Regions from separate parts of the Micromonospora sp. NPDC048040 genome, predicted to be linked through region 2. Evidence: riboswitches for the same ligand, from Rfam matches in the RefSeq annotation. Region 2 holds a riboswitch; the other holds the start of a gene.
The links. A riboswitch is a leader RNA that binds a small molecule or an ion and turns the genes downstream of it on or off. The one in region 2 is predicted to bind ZMP and ZTP.
Positions count from the first base shown of each region.

Region 1 (5,503 bases), on a different contig from region 2:
AGTCCGGGGACGCGGCGGAGGCCGTAGGAGGTGATGCCGACGTCCTCGGGGGTGAGTCGGGCTCGGCGGGACCGGAGGAATGCGGGGAGGTCGCCGGAGGGTCGCCCTGGGTTCATGCCTGCATTGTTGCCGGCGGTGTGGTGGCCCGGCCAGGGGCGTGCCTGGCCCTGGGAGTGCTAGGCGGCGTGGTGCTGCGTGGGTCAGGGGTCTGGCTGGCTTGCGGGTGGGCGGCGAGCGTGTCCGGGTGACGGGCGGCATGGGGTCGTCCCGGGGAGAGGGAAGCCTGGTCATGGTGAGGGTCGATGCGGCGTCGGTCGTCGATGCGGTGCGGGTCGAGGGGGGTGGGGCGGGCCGTCAGCGGCTTGCGCTGCTGGTGTTGTTGACGGCGAGTTTCACGTTGGCGGTCGATTTCTCGATCCTGAACGTGGCGTTGCCGGCGATCGGTCGGGACGTGGGTCTGTCGTTGGGGGCGCTGCAGTGGGTGGTGACGGCGTTCGCGTTGTGCGCGGCGGGGTTCACGCTGCTGTTCGGGCGGGTTGCGGACCTGTTCGGTCGGCGTCGGCTGTTCCTGGTGGGGGTGGCGGCGCTCGGGGTGTCGTCGCTGGTCGGTGGGCTGGCGGACGACGCGGGGGTGTTGTTGGCGGCGCGGGTGGTGCAGGGTCTGGCGACGGCGGCGGTGACTCCGGCGGCGCTGTCGCTGTTGACGACGTCGTTTCCGGAGGGGCCGGCGCGTGAGCGGGCGCTCGGGCTCAACGGTGCGTTGATGGCTGCCGGGTTCACCGCCGGGGCCGTTCTCGGCGGTGTGCTGACGGATCTGTGGAGCTGGCGGTGGACGTTCTTCATCAACGTCGTGGTCGCGGCGGCGGTGCTGGCGGTTGCGCCGGCGGTGCTCGCGGAGAGCCGGCCGCAGCGGCGTCCGCGGCTGGACGTGCCGGGTGCGGTGGCGGTGACCGGTGGTCTTCTGGCGCTGGTGTACGGGCTCACCGAGGCCGGGCGGCGTTCGTGGGGTGATCCGCGGGCGTGGGGGTCGTTGCTGGCGGCGGTGGTGTTGCTGGCGGTGTTCTGGATGGTGGAGCGGCGGGTGGCGGAGCCGCTCGTTCCGGTGCGTGTGCTGACCCGCCGTGGTGTGGGTTGGGGGAACGTGGCGGGGTTGCTCGCGTTCGCGACGGAGACGTCGCTGGTGTTCCTGCTCACCTTGTACCTGCAGGACGTGCTGGGCTATTCGCCGCTCGCGGCGGGGTTGTCGTTCGCGGTGCTGGGGGTCGGGACGGTGGTGGGGGGAATGGTGGCGCCTCGGTTGCTCGCCCGGGTGGGCGGCAAGCGGGCCATCGTCGTGGGGTTCGTGGTGCAGGCCGCGGCGACGTTGCCGTTGGCGTTCCTGGGTGCCGACCGGGTGTGGCTGGTGGTGTTGCTGGCGGCGACGTTCGTCGGTGGGGTGGCGAATCTGGTGGCGATCGTCGGGTTCATGGTCACGGCCACCTCGGGGCTGCCGGCCGAGGAGCAGGGTTTGGCGACCGGGCTGGCGACGATGAGTCAGCAGGTCGGGATCACGCTGGGTGTGCCGGTGATGTCGTCGGTGGTGACGGCGGTTGCCGGGGGCGGCGCCGGTGCGTCGGGTGTGCTGCAGGGGGTCGGGGTCGCGGTGTGGGTGAACGGCCTCGCCTGCGTGGGGGCGGCGGTCCTTGCCGGGTTCGTCCTTCCGTCGGCGCGGGAGGGGGCGTGACTGTCCGGCACGTGCTTGCGTTCGCCGGTCTCGGCGGGGTCACCGAGCTGGTGTGCGGGGCCCGCGTGAAGCGGGGCGAGAGTCCCGCTTCCCCGGCGTCCTGACCCGGGAACCGGGGCGCCGGGTGCGGCCCGCGGGTGGTCGGGGTGGACCGGTGTCACGGCGGCCGGTCCACCCCGGGGTCCGTCGGCCCGGCGTCGAGGGCGTTCGCCGCCGGGCCGGACGATGTCAGAGGTGGCCGGTGGCGCGGCGGGCGGCGTCCAGGGCGTTACGGAAGAGCATGGCGACGGTGGTGGGGCCTACTCCCCCGACGCGGGGGGTGATGGCGCCGGCGACGTCGGCGCAGGTCTCGTCGACGTCGGGCAGTAGGCGGCGTCCTTCGTAGCGGACGCCGCCGCCGATGACGGTGGCGCCGGGGCGGACGTGTTCGGGCTGGATGATGCCGGGGACGCCGGCGGCGGCGATGAGAATGTCGGCGCGGCGGGTGTGGGTGGCCCAGTCGGGGACGCCGGTGTGGACGACGGTGACGGCGGCGTTGGCGGTGGGGCGTTTCTGGGTGAGCAGCAGGGCGAGGGGGCGGCCGAGGGTGGCGCCGCGGCCGAGGATGACGACGTCGCGGCCGGCGACGGGGATGTCGTGGAAGGCGAGCAGGGCTTCGATGCCGGCGGGGGTGCAGGGCAGCGGGCCGGGCAGGCCGAGGGCGAGTCGTCCCATGTTGAGCGGGTGCATGCCGTCGACGTCGAGGTCGGGGTCCATGGTCTGCAGGGCCCGGTCGTAGTCGAGGTGGCCGGGGATGGGGTGCTGGATGAGCAGGCCGTGGACGTCGGGTGCGGTGTTGAATTCGGCGATGGCGCGGTGCAGGTCGTCCTGGGTGGCGGTGGCGGGCAGGTGGACGTGGGGTGAGTCGAAGCCGAGTTCGGCGGCCTGGCGCTGTTTGATGCGGATGTAGCCGGCGCTGGCGTCGTCGTCGCCGACGAGGATGGTGGCGAGGCTGGGGGTGATGCCGGCGGCGCGCAGGGCGGTGACGCCGGCGGCGACGTCGGTGAGGATGCGTTCGGCGACGGGGGCGCCGGGCAGGAGTCGGGCGGTGGGCATGGTGCTCCTCCGTCAGCGGAGGCCCAGGCGGTCGACCTCTGCTCGTGGGAGCTCCCCGATGGTTGTTGCCATCCCCTGGCCGCCAGTCGCGTCGGGTTCAGCTTGCCACAGGTGGTCAGCCGAGGTCGACCAGGAGGGGGCGGTGGTCGGAGATGGCGGACAGGGGGGTGTGTACGGCGGTGACGGGCGGGAGCTGGTCGATGCCGTGGCGGTCGGCGAGGATGTGGTCGAGTTGCACGCGGGGTTGCCCGGCGGGGTAGGTGGGGCGGCGGCCCAGGGGGTGCCAGCCGGTGAGGAGTCGGGCGGGGCCGGCGGGGAGGTTCAGGTCGCCGAGGAGGATGCGGGGCGCGGGCAGGGTGCGTAGGGCGCGGATGGTCTGGCGGAGTTGGTGGGCGTTCCAGCCGGGGACGAAGGACAGGTGGGTGGCGGCGACGGTGAGGTGGCCGTGTGGGGTGTCGAGGACGGCGGCGAGGACGACGCGGGGTTCGTCGTGCAGGAGGGTGAGTCCGCCGCCGGGCCCGGGGACGTAGACGGGTGAGCGTACGGGGGCGGGGCGCAGTCGGGTGACCTGCCAGCTGCGGACGCGGTGGCGGGTGACGAGGCCGACGCCGTAGCAGGGTTCGCCGTGTCCGTCGTCGTCGTGGCGCAGGGGGCGGAACTGTTCGCCGGGGGTGCCGACGACGGCGGCGGCGAAGCGGTGTTCGTCGGCGCCGAGGGCGCGGGCGGCGATGGCGGTGAGGTCGAGTTTGCCGCTGCGGCTCTGGTCGCGGTCGACTTCCTGCAGGGCGAGGACGTCGGCGTCGAGGGCGGTGACGGCGGCGGTGAGCCGGTCGGGGTCGACGAGGCCGTCGGTGAGGGACCGGCCGTGCAGCAGGTTGAAGGTGGCCAGGCGCACGTTTGCACCCTACGTGGCCGTGGGAGGGTTGCCGGGTGTTGAAGGTGCTGTGGTGCTCGGTGGTGCTGTTCGTGGCGTTGGGTGCGGTGGGTGTGTGGTTGCGTCGGCGGCGGGGTCGGTGACGGTGGTGCGGGCCGGGGTGCCCGGTCGAGTTTTCGGCGGATGAGTCACGCCGTGGCGTAAATCGATGTCCTGGGACGGCGTGGTGCCGCGATCATGGAGCGGACACGGACCCGCAACCGATGGGAGTTTCTTCCGTGCCTGTGCCTGCCGACCCGACGGTCCTCCATCCGATGCCTGAGCAACCGCGGGTGGTGTTGCTCCGGCCGCTGGTGAAGTCCCCGCTGATCGAGGTCGGGGAGTACACCTACTACGACGACCCGGACGATGCGACCGCGTTCGAGACGCGCAACGTGCTCTACCACTACGGGCCGGAGAAGCTGATCATCGGCAAGTTCTGCGCGCTGGGCACGGGAGTGCGGTTCGTCATGAACGGTGCCAACCACCGGATGGACGGCCCCTCGACCTTCCCTTTCCCGACCATGGGCGGCTCGTGGGCAGAACACTTCGACCTGCTCACCGGGCTGCCGGGCCGAGGGGACACCGTCGTCGGCAACGATGTCTGGTTCGGTTACGGCACGACGGTCATGCCCGGCGTACGGATCGGGCACGGCGCGATCGTCGGCTCGGGCGCCGTGGTTACCAGCGACGTGCCCGACTACGGCATCGTCGGCGGTAACCCGGCCCGCCTCATCCGCACCCGCTACAACGACCAGGACGTTGCCCGGCTGCTGGCGGTGGCCTGGTGGGACTGGCCCGTGGAGCACATCACCGAGCACGTACGGACGATCATGTCGGGCAGCATCGCCGATCTGGAGGTCGCCGCCCCGGACACTGCGCGCGGTTGACGCGCGGGCAGGAGTTTCTGTGCGGGCGCATCGTCCTGCGTGGGACGTCTCCAATCGCACCGTAGCCGCATGCGGCCTGTCCGTGGCATCCGGCCACGGAGCCTGCACAGAAATACGTTTGGTGGATCACGGCGGCGCTGCTAGTTTTCGTGAGGCCGTGCGAGAGACCGAGGAGGTGGTACCCGTGAACGTTTCGACATGGGTGCTCCCCTCTGGGGTCACGGTCGGGCGATAGGTCGTCCGGGAGCGCCGTTTCACGAGCACTCCCGAAAGGCACGACCATGCGATTCACTTCCGAACAGCGCCTCGATGACGGCGTCCTCGAACGTGAGTTCACCCTCGGTGAGATCCCCGGCATCCTGTGGACGCCCACATCCGCGTCCGCACCGGTCCCGCTGATCCTGCTCGGCCACCCCCCGCTCGGACTTCAGAGGATGTACCCCCGCCTGGTGGCGCGGGCCCGGCACGCTGCGGCGGATGGCTTCGCCGCGGCCACCATCGAGCTCCCCGGCAGCGGCGCCCGGCCCCGTTGGGCCGCCGCCGAGCAGGCCCGCGCCGACCTGCGCCGAGCTGTGGAGGCCGGCGAGCCGGTCAGCGACGAGATCATCGACGCCCTCATCCTCCCGCTCGTCGACAAGGCGGTCCCGGAATCGCAGGCCGCCCTGGACGCCCTCCTGTCGCTGCCCGAGATCGGCGGCCCGGTCGGGTACTCGGGGGGAGTGATCTCCGTCGGCATCCGGCTTGCGGTGGCCGAGCCCCGCATCGTGGCCGCCGGCTTCTTCGCCGGGAGTTTCGTGCCTCGCACCATGTTCGAGGAGGCCCGACAGGTCACCATTCCGCTGCATGTCCTGCTGCAGTGGGATGACGAAGGCAACGACCGGC
Region 1 covers NZ_JBVJGT010000014.1:121,833-127,335, forward strand. The annotation lists gene ACZ6O2_RS16830 (helix-turn-helix domain-containing protein) at 1-116, opposite strand, end outside; gene ACZ6O2_RS16835 (MFS transporter) at 245-1,723, shown strand; gene ACZ6O2_RS16840 (bifunctional 5,10-methylenetetrahydrofolate dehydrogenase/5,10-methenyltetrahydrofolate cyclohydrolase) at 1,952-2,818, opposite strand; ZMP/ZTP riboswitch at 2,833-2,918, opposite strand; gene ACZ6O2_RS16845 (endonuclease/exonuclease/phosphatase family protein) at 2,934-3,713, opposite strand; gene ACZ6O2_RS16850 (CatB-related O-acetyltransferase) at 3,956-4,621, shown strand; gene ACZ6O2_RS16855 (alpha/beta hydrolase) at 4,903-5,503, shown strand, end outside.
Region 1: another riboswitch for ZMP and ZTP. It lies ahead of ACZ6O2_RS16840 (bifunctional 5,10-methylenetetrahydrofolate dehydrogenase/5,10-methenyltetrahydrofolate cyclohydrolase); the one in region 2 lies ahead of ACZ6O2_RS21430 (glycine hydroxymethyltransferase).

Region 2 (5,503 bases):
GGAGGATCCGGCGGTCTTCGACCGCGCGGAGCGTTTCATCGAGGCCGCGGACTGGCTGGTCTGGCAGCTCTGCGGCCGGGAGACCCGCAACGTCTCCGCCGCCGGCTTCAAGGGGCTGCGGCAGGACGGGCGGTACCCGTCGGCGGAGTTCCTGCGCGCCGTGCACCCCCGCCTCGACGGGCTGCTGCCCCGGATCGACGGCCCGCTCGCGCCGCTGGGCGCCCGGGCGGGCGGGCTGACCGCCGAGGCGGCCCGGTGGACCGGGCTGCCGGTGGGCACGGCCGTCGCGGTCGGATCCATCGACGCGCACGTCACCGCCGCGGCGGCCCGCGCGGTCGAGCCGGGCCGGATGCTCGCCGTCCTCGGCACCTCCACCTGCCTGATCATGAACGCGGCGGCGTACCACGAGGTGCCCGGGGTCTGCGGCGTGGTCGACGGCGGCGTCACCACCGGTTCCTGGGGCTACGAGGCGGGGCAGAGCGGCGTCGGGGACATCTTCGCCTGGTACGTCCGCACCGGCCTGCCGGCCGACTACGCGGACGAGGCGCGCCGCCGCGGGCTGAGCCCGTACGAGCTGCTGGACGCCCTCGCCGCCGAGCAGCCGGTGGGCGGGCACGGGCTGCTGGCGCTGGACTGGCACAGCGGCAACCGGTCGGTGCTCATGGACCACGAGCTGAGCGGGGTGCTGGTGGGGCTGACCCTGGCCACCCGGCCGGAGGAGATCTGGCGGGCGCTGCTGGAGGCCACCGCGTTCGGCGCCCGGACGGTGGTCGACGCGTTCACCGCCGCCGGGGTGGCCGTCGACGAGCTGACCGTGGCCGGCGGGCTGACCCGCAACCGGCTGCTGCTGCGGATCTACGCCGACGTCATCGGCCGGCCGCTGCACGTGGTCGACTCCGCGCACCCGGCGGCGCTGGGCGCGGCGATCCACGCGGCGGTCGCCGCCGGGGCGTACCCGGACGTGCCGGCCGCCTCGGCGGCGATGGGCGCCGCCCGCCGCGAGACCTGGCACCCCGACCCGGCCCGGGCAGCCGCCTACGACGAGCTGTACGCGGACTACCGCGCGCTGCACGACCACTTCGGCCGGGGCGGCACCGATGTCCTGCACCGCCTCCGCGCCCGCCGCCACCGCACCCACCGCCCCTGAGGCGCCCACCCCGCGCCGCCGGGCGGGGGCGGGACGGGGACGCCCCCGCGCGGCCGGGCCGGGCGGGGGCGTCGGGGCGGGCGCCCGGTCAGCCGAGGTCGACGGCCGGGTAGAGCGGGAAGCCCGTGAGCAGGTCGCTGGCCTGCTTGCCGACCCGGTCGGCGACGGCCGGGTCGAGGACGTACTTGGCCTTCGACGGGGTGCCGTCCGGGTTCGCGCCCGGCCGGGTCTGGCTGAGCACGGTGTGGATCAGCTCGGCCGTCTCGTCCATCTGCGCCGGGCCCAGCCCCCGGGTGGTCAGCGCCGGGGTGCCGACGCGGATGCCGGAGGTGTACCAGGCGCCGTTCGGGTCCTGCGGGACGGAGTTGCGGTTGGTAACGATGCCCGAGTCGAGCAGGGCCTGCTCGGCCTGCCGGCCGGTCAGCCCGTAGCCGGTGACGTCGATGAGCACCAGGTGGTTGTCGGTGCCGCCGGTGACCAGCTTGCCGCCCCGGCGCAGCAGCCCCTCGGCGAGGGCCTGGGCGTTGGCGACGATCCGCTGGGCGTAGTCGGCGAAGTCGGGGCGGCGGGCCTCGGCCAGGGCGACGGCCTTGGCGGCCATCACGTGCGGCAGCGGGCCGCCGAGCACCATCGGGCAGCCCCGGTCGACCTGGTCGGCCAGCTCGGGCTGGCAGAGCACCATGCCGCCGCGCGGGCCGCGCAGCGACTTGTGCGTGGTGGTGGTGACGATGTGCGCGTGCGGTACCGGGTCGAAGTCGCCGGTGAAGACCTTGCCGGCGACCAGGCCGGCGAAGTGCGCCATGTCGACCATGAAGGTGGCGCCGACCGAGTCGGCGATCTCCCGCATGATCCGGAAGTTGACCTTCCGGGGGTACGCCGAGTAGCCGGCGACCAGGATCAGCGGCTTGAACTCGCGGGCCGCCTCGGCGACCTTGTCGTAGTCGACCAGCCCCGTGGCCGGGTCGGTGCCGTAGCTGCGCTGGTCGAACATCTTGCCGGAGATGTTCGGGCGGAAACCGTGGGTGAGGTGGCCGCCGGCGTCCAGGGACATGCCGAGCATCCGCTGGTTGCCCAGCTCCCGGCGCAGCGCGAACCAGTCCGCCTCGGTGAGGTCGTTGACGTGGCGTGCCTGGGCCTTCTTCAGCGCGGGGGACTCCACCCGGTCGGCCAGGATCGCCCAGAAAGCGACCAGGTTGGCGTCGATGCCGGAGTGCGGCTGCACGTACGCGTGGGCCGCGCCGAACAGCTCCCGGGCGTGCTCGGCGGCGAGCGCCTCGACGGTGTCCACGTTCTGGCAGCCGGCGTAGAAGCGGCGGCCGACGGTGCCCTCGGCGTACTTGTCGCTGAACCAGTTGCCCATGGCCAGCAGGGTGGCCGGGGAGGCGTAGTTCTCGCTGGCGATGAGCTTGAGCGACTCGCGCTGGTCGGCGAGCTCGGCGCCGATGGCGTCGGCCACCCGAGGCTCGACGGCGCGGATCACCTCGAGGGCGCTGCGGAAGGCGGTGGATTCGGCGTTCGGCGACGACATGCGACCTCCAGTGACGTGCGGAAGGCCCAGGCGCTCGGCATGCGTCCTCATGACGGGACCGCTTCCCGATGGTTCTCCATCCCCACGCGCCAGTCACGGCCCACCGCCGATCCTACCGGGTCGGCCGGGCGCGCCCCGGCCCACCTCGGGACCGCCGCACCCGCGGTGTGGTGCATCGACGGGCCCGCGCCCCGCGCGGTTCGCGGTCGTCCCCGGCCGCGCATAGGATCGCGGTCATGGCAGGGGAGGACGGCGGGGGTGGCAGCCTGCTCGCCATCAGCGACCTGCACGTGGGGCACCCGGGCAACCGGGCGGTGGTGGAGGGGCTGCGCCCGGGGTCGCCGGACGACTGGCTGATCGTCGCCGGGGACGTCGGCGACACCGTGGCCGACGTCGAGTGGGCCCTCGGGCTGCTCGGCGACCGCTTCGCGCGGGTGGTCTGGGCGCCGGGCAACCACGAGCTGTGGACCCCGCCGGCCGACCCGGTGGCGCTGCGCGGGGTGGCGCGCTACCAGCACCTCGTCGACCTGTGCCGGCGCCTCGGCGTGCTGACCCCCGAGGATCCGTACCCGGTGTGGCGGGGGTCGGGCGGGCCGGTGCTGGTGGCGCCGCTGTTCCTGCTCTACGACCACAGCTGGCGCCCGGAGGGGTTCGACACCCCGGAGGCGGCGCTGGCCGAGGCGTACCGGACAGGGATCGTCTGCACCGACGAGTTCCTGCTGCACCCCGACCCGTACCCGAGCCGGTCGGCGTGGTCCGCCGCCCGGGTCGCCGAGACCGCCCGCCGGCTCGCCGCGCGGGAGCCGGGGCTGCCGACCGTGCTGGTCAACCACTGGCCGCTGCTGCGCGAGCCGACCCGGATCCTGCGCTATCCGATCTTCGCCCAGTGGTGCGGCACCGAGGCCACCGCCGACTGGCACCTGCGCTTCGACGCCGCCGCGGTGGTCTACGGCCACCTGCACATCCCCCGCACCACCTGGCACGACGGGGTGCGGTTCGAGGAGGTGTCGGTGGGCTACCCGAGGGAGTGGCGGTCCCGGGCCGTACCGCCGGCGCTGCGGCGGATCCTGCCCGCGCCCCCGGCGTGACGACGGGCCCCGGCGCACCGGGGCCCGCCGGAGTCGGTCGGCTCAGGCCGTCACGGCGTCCAGCGACTTCTTGATCGCCTTCGGGTCGGTCGGTGTGCGCGGCGCGTTCGCGCGCAGCTCGACCATCCGCTCGCCGATCTCCTGGAGCTGCTTACGGCCGAGCGCCTCGCGCACCTTCGGGAACCACTCCTGCTCCTCCTCCTCGACGTGGTGCAGGACGTTCTCGATCAGCACCGTGGTCTTGGCGTTGAAGCGCTCGTCGTCGGCGTCCATGGCGAACAGTTCGGCGCAGAGCACGTCGGCGACGTGGTGCTCCTCGTACGACTCGAGGATGTCGTCCTCCAGGTCGGGCAGGAGCTTGCGGACCTCCGGGTACATCACCTCGTTCTCCAGGTAGGTGTGCACCGTGAGGGCCTCCAGGATCTGGCTCACCAGCTTCTGCCGCCGCGCGGCCGGTCCCTCCTCGGCATCCTGGAACGCCTTGAACAGGCGGCGCATCTCCTTGTGGTCCTCTTTTAACAGGACGATGGCATCGGTGGACACCGTTGACCTCCTCGGCTCGTCGGACGCCTCCTCCCGTACCCCAGCCGTGAGCAGCGAAAACGGGTGGGGCCCGGCGGATCACCGCCGGGCCCCACCACGGGTCGTGCCGTGCTGCTACTTCACCACGTTGTACGCGTTGACCATGCCGGCGCCGTAGAAGCCGTTGCGCTGCCCGCCGGAGCAGGTGGCGTCGTAGGCGTTCGGGCCGGCCGCCATCAGCGGCACCGGGTTGTAGACACCGGCGGGGCAGGAGATCGCCTCGGCGGTGTTGCCCAGGAAGGCCGACAGCTGGCCGGGGGTCATGCCCGGGTGCGCCGACAGGGCCAGGGCGGCCACGCCGGTCGCGTGCGGCGAGGACATCGAGGTGCCCTGCTTGTAACCCCAGCCGTTGGTCTTCGTGGTGGTGTTGTAGGTGGTGGACAGGATGCCGTCGGCGGGGGTCGAGCGGACACCCTGGGTACGGAAGCGGGTGTCGCCACCCGGCGCCGTCACGTCGACCGTGCCCTGGCCGTACGAGGAGTAGTAGCTCTTCTCCCCGGTCGGGCCGACCGCCGACACCGTCACCACGCCCGGCGCCTCGGCCGGCAGGTCGAGGCAGGCGTTGGTGAGGTCCTCGCGGACCTCCGGCGTCCCGTTGTTCGGGCTGCCCTCGTCGGTGATCTTGTGGGCGAGGTCGAAGTTCGAGTTACCCGCGGACGCCACGTGCAGCACGCCCTTGCTCTGCGAGTAACGGATCGCCCGCTGGACGGCCTTCCACACCGGACGCTGGCGCGCGTCGTTGCGGCAGTTGAGCTCCCACGGGTCGATGTAGTAGCTGTTGTTGGTCAGCTGCATGCCCTGCTCGGCGGCCCACATGAATCCGCAGACCGCAGCCTCCGGGAGGATGTAGCCGTCGTTGTTGACCACCTTGACGGCGGCCACCTTGACGCCCGGGGCGACGCCGGTCACCCCCTTGCCGTTGACGGCGGCGGCGATGGTGCCGGCCACGTGGGTGCCGTGGTCGGAGTTGGTCGGGTTCCAGGCGGACTCGGTGGTGTCGGAGACCCCACCGATGCAGGACGTGCTCTTGTCCTTCGCGATCTGGTCCTTCAGGTCATCGTGGCTGGAGGAGATGCCGCTGTCCAGCACGCCCACCACCACGCTGGCGCTGCCGGCGTTGACGGCGTGGGCCTGCGGGACGTCGATCATCGGCATGTC
Region 2 covers NZ_JBVJGT010000023.1:11,424-16,926, forward strand. The annotation lists gene araB (ribulokinase) at 1-1,147, shown strand, start outside; gene ACZ6O2_RS21430 (glycine hydroxymethyltransferase) at 1,236-2,675, opposite strand; ZMP/ZTP riboswitch at 2,693-2,782, opposite strand; gene ACZ6O2_RS21435 (metallophosphoesterase family protein) at 2,912-3,763, shown strand; gene ACZ6O2_RS21440 (hemerythrin domain-containing protein) at 3,806-4,306, opposite strand; gene ACZ6O2_RS21445 (S8 family peptidase) at 4,421-5,503, opposite strand, start outside.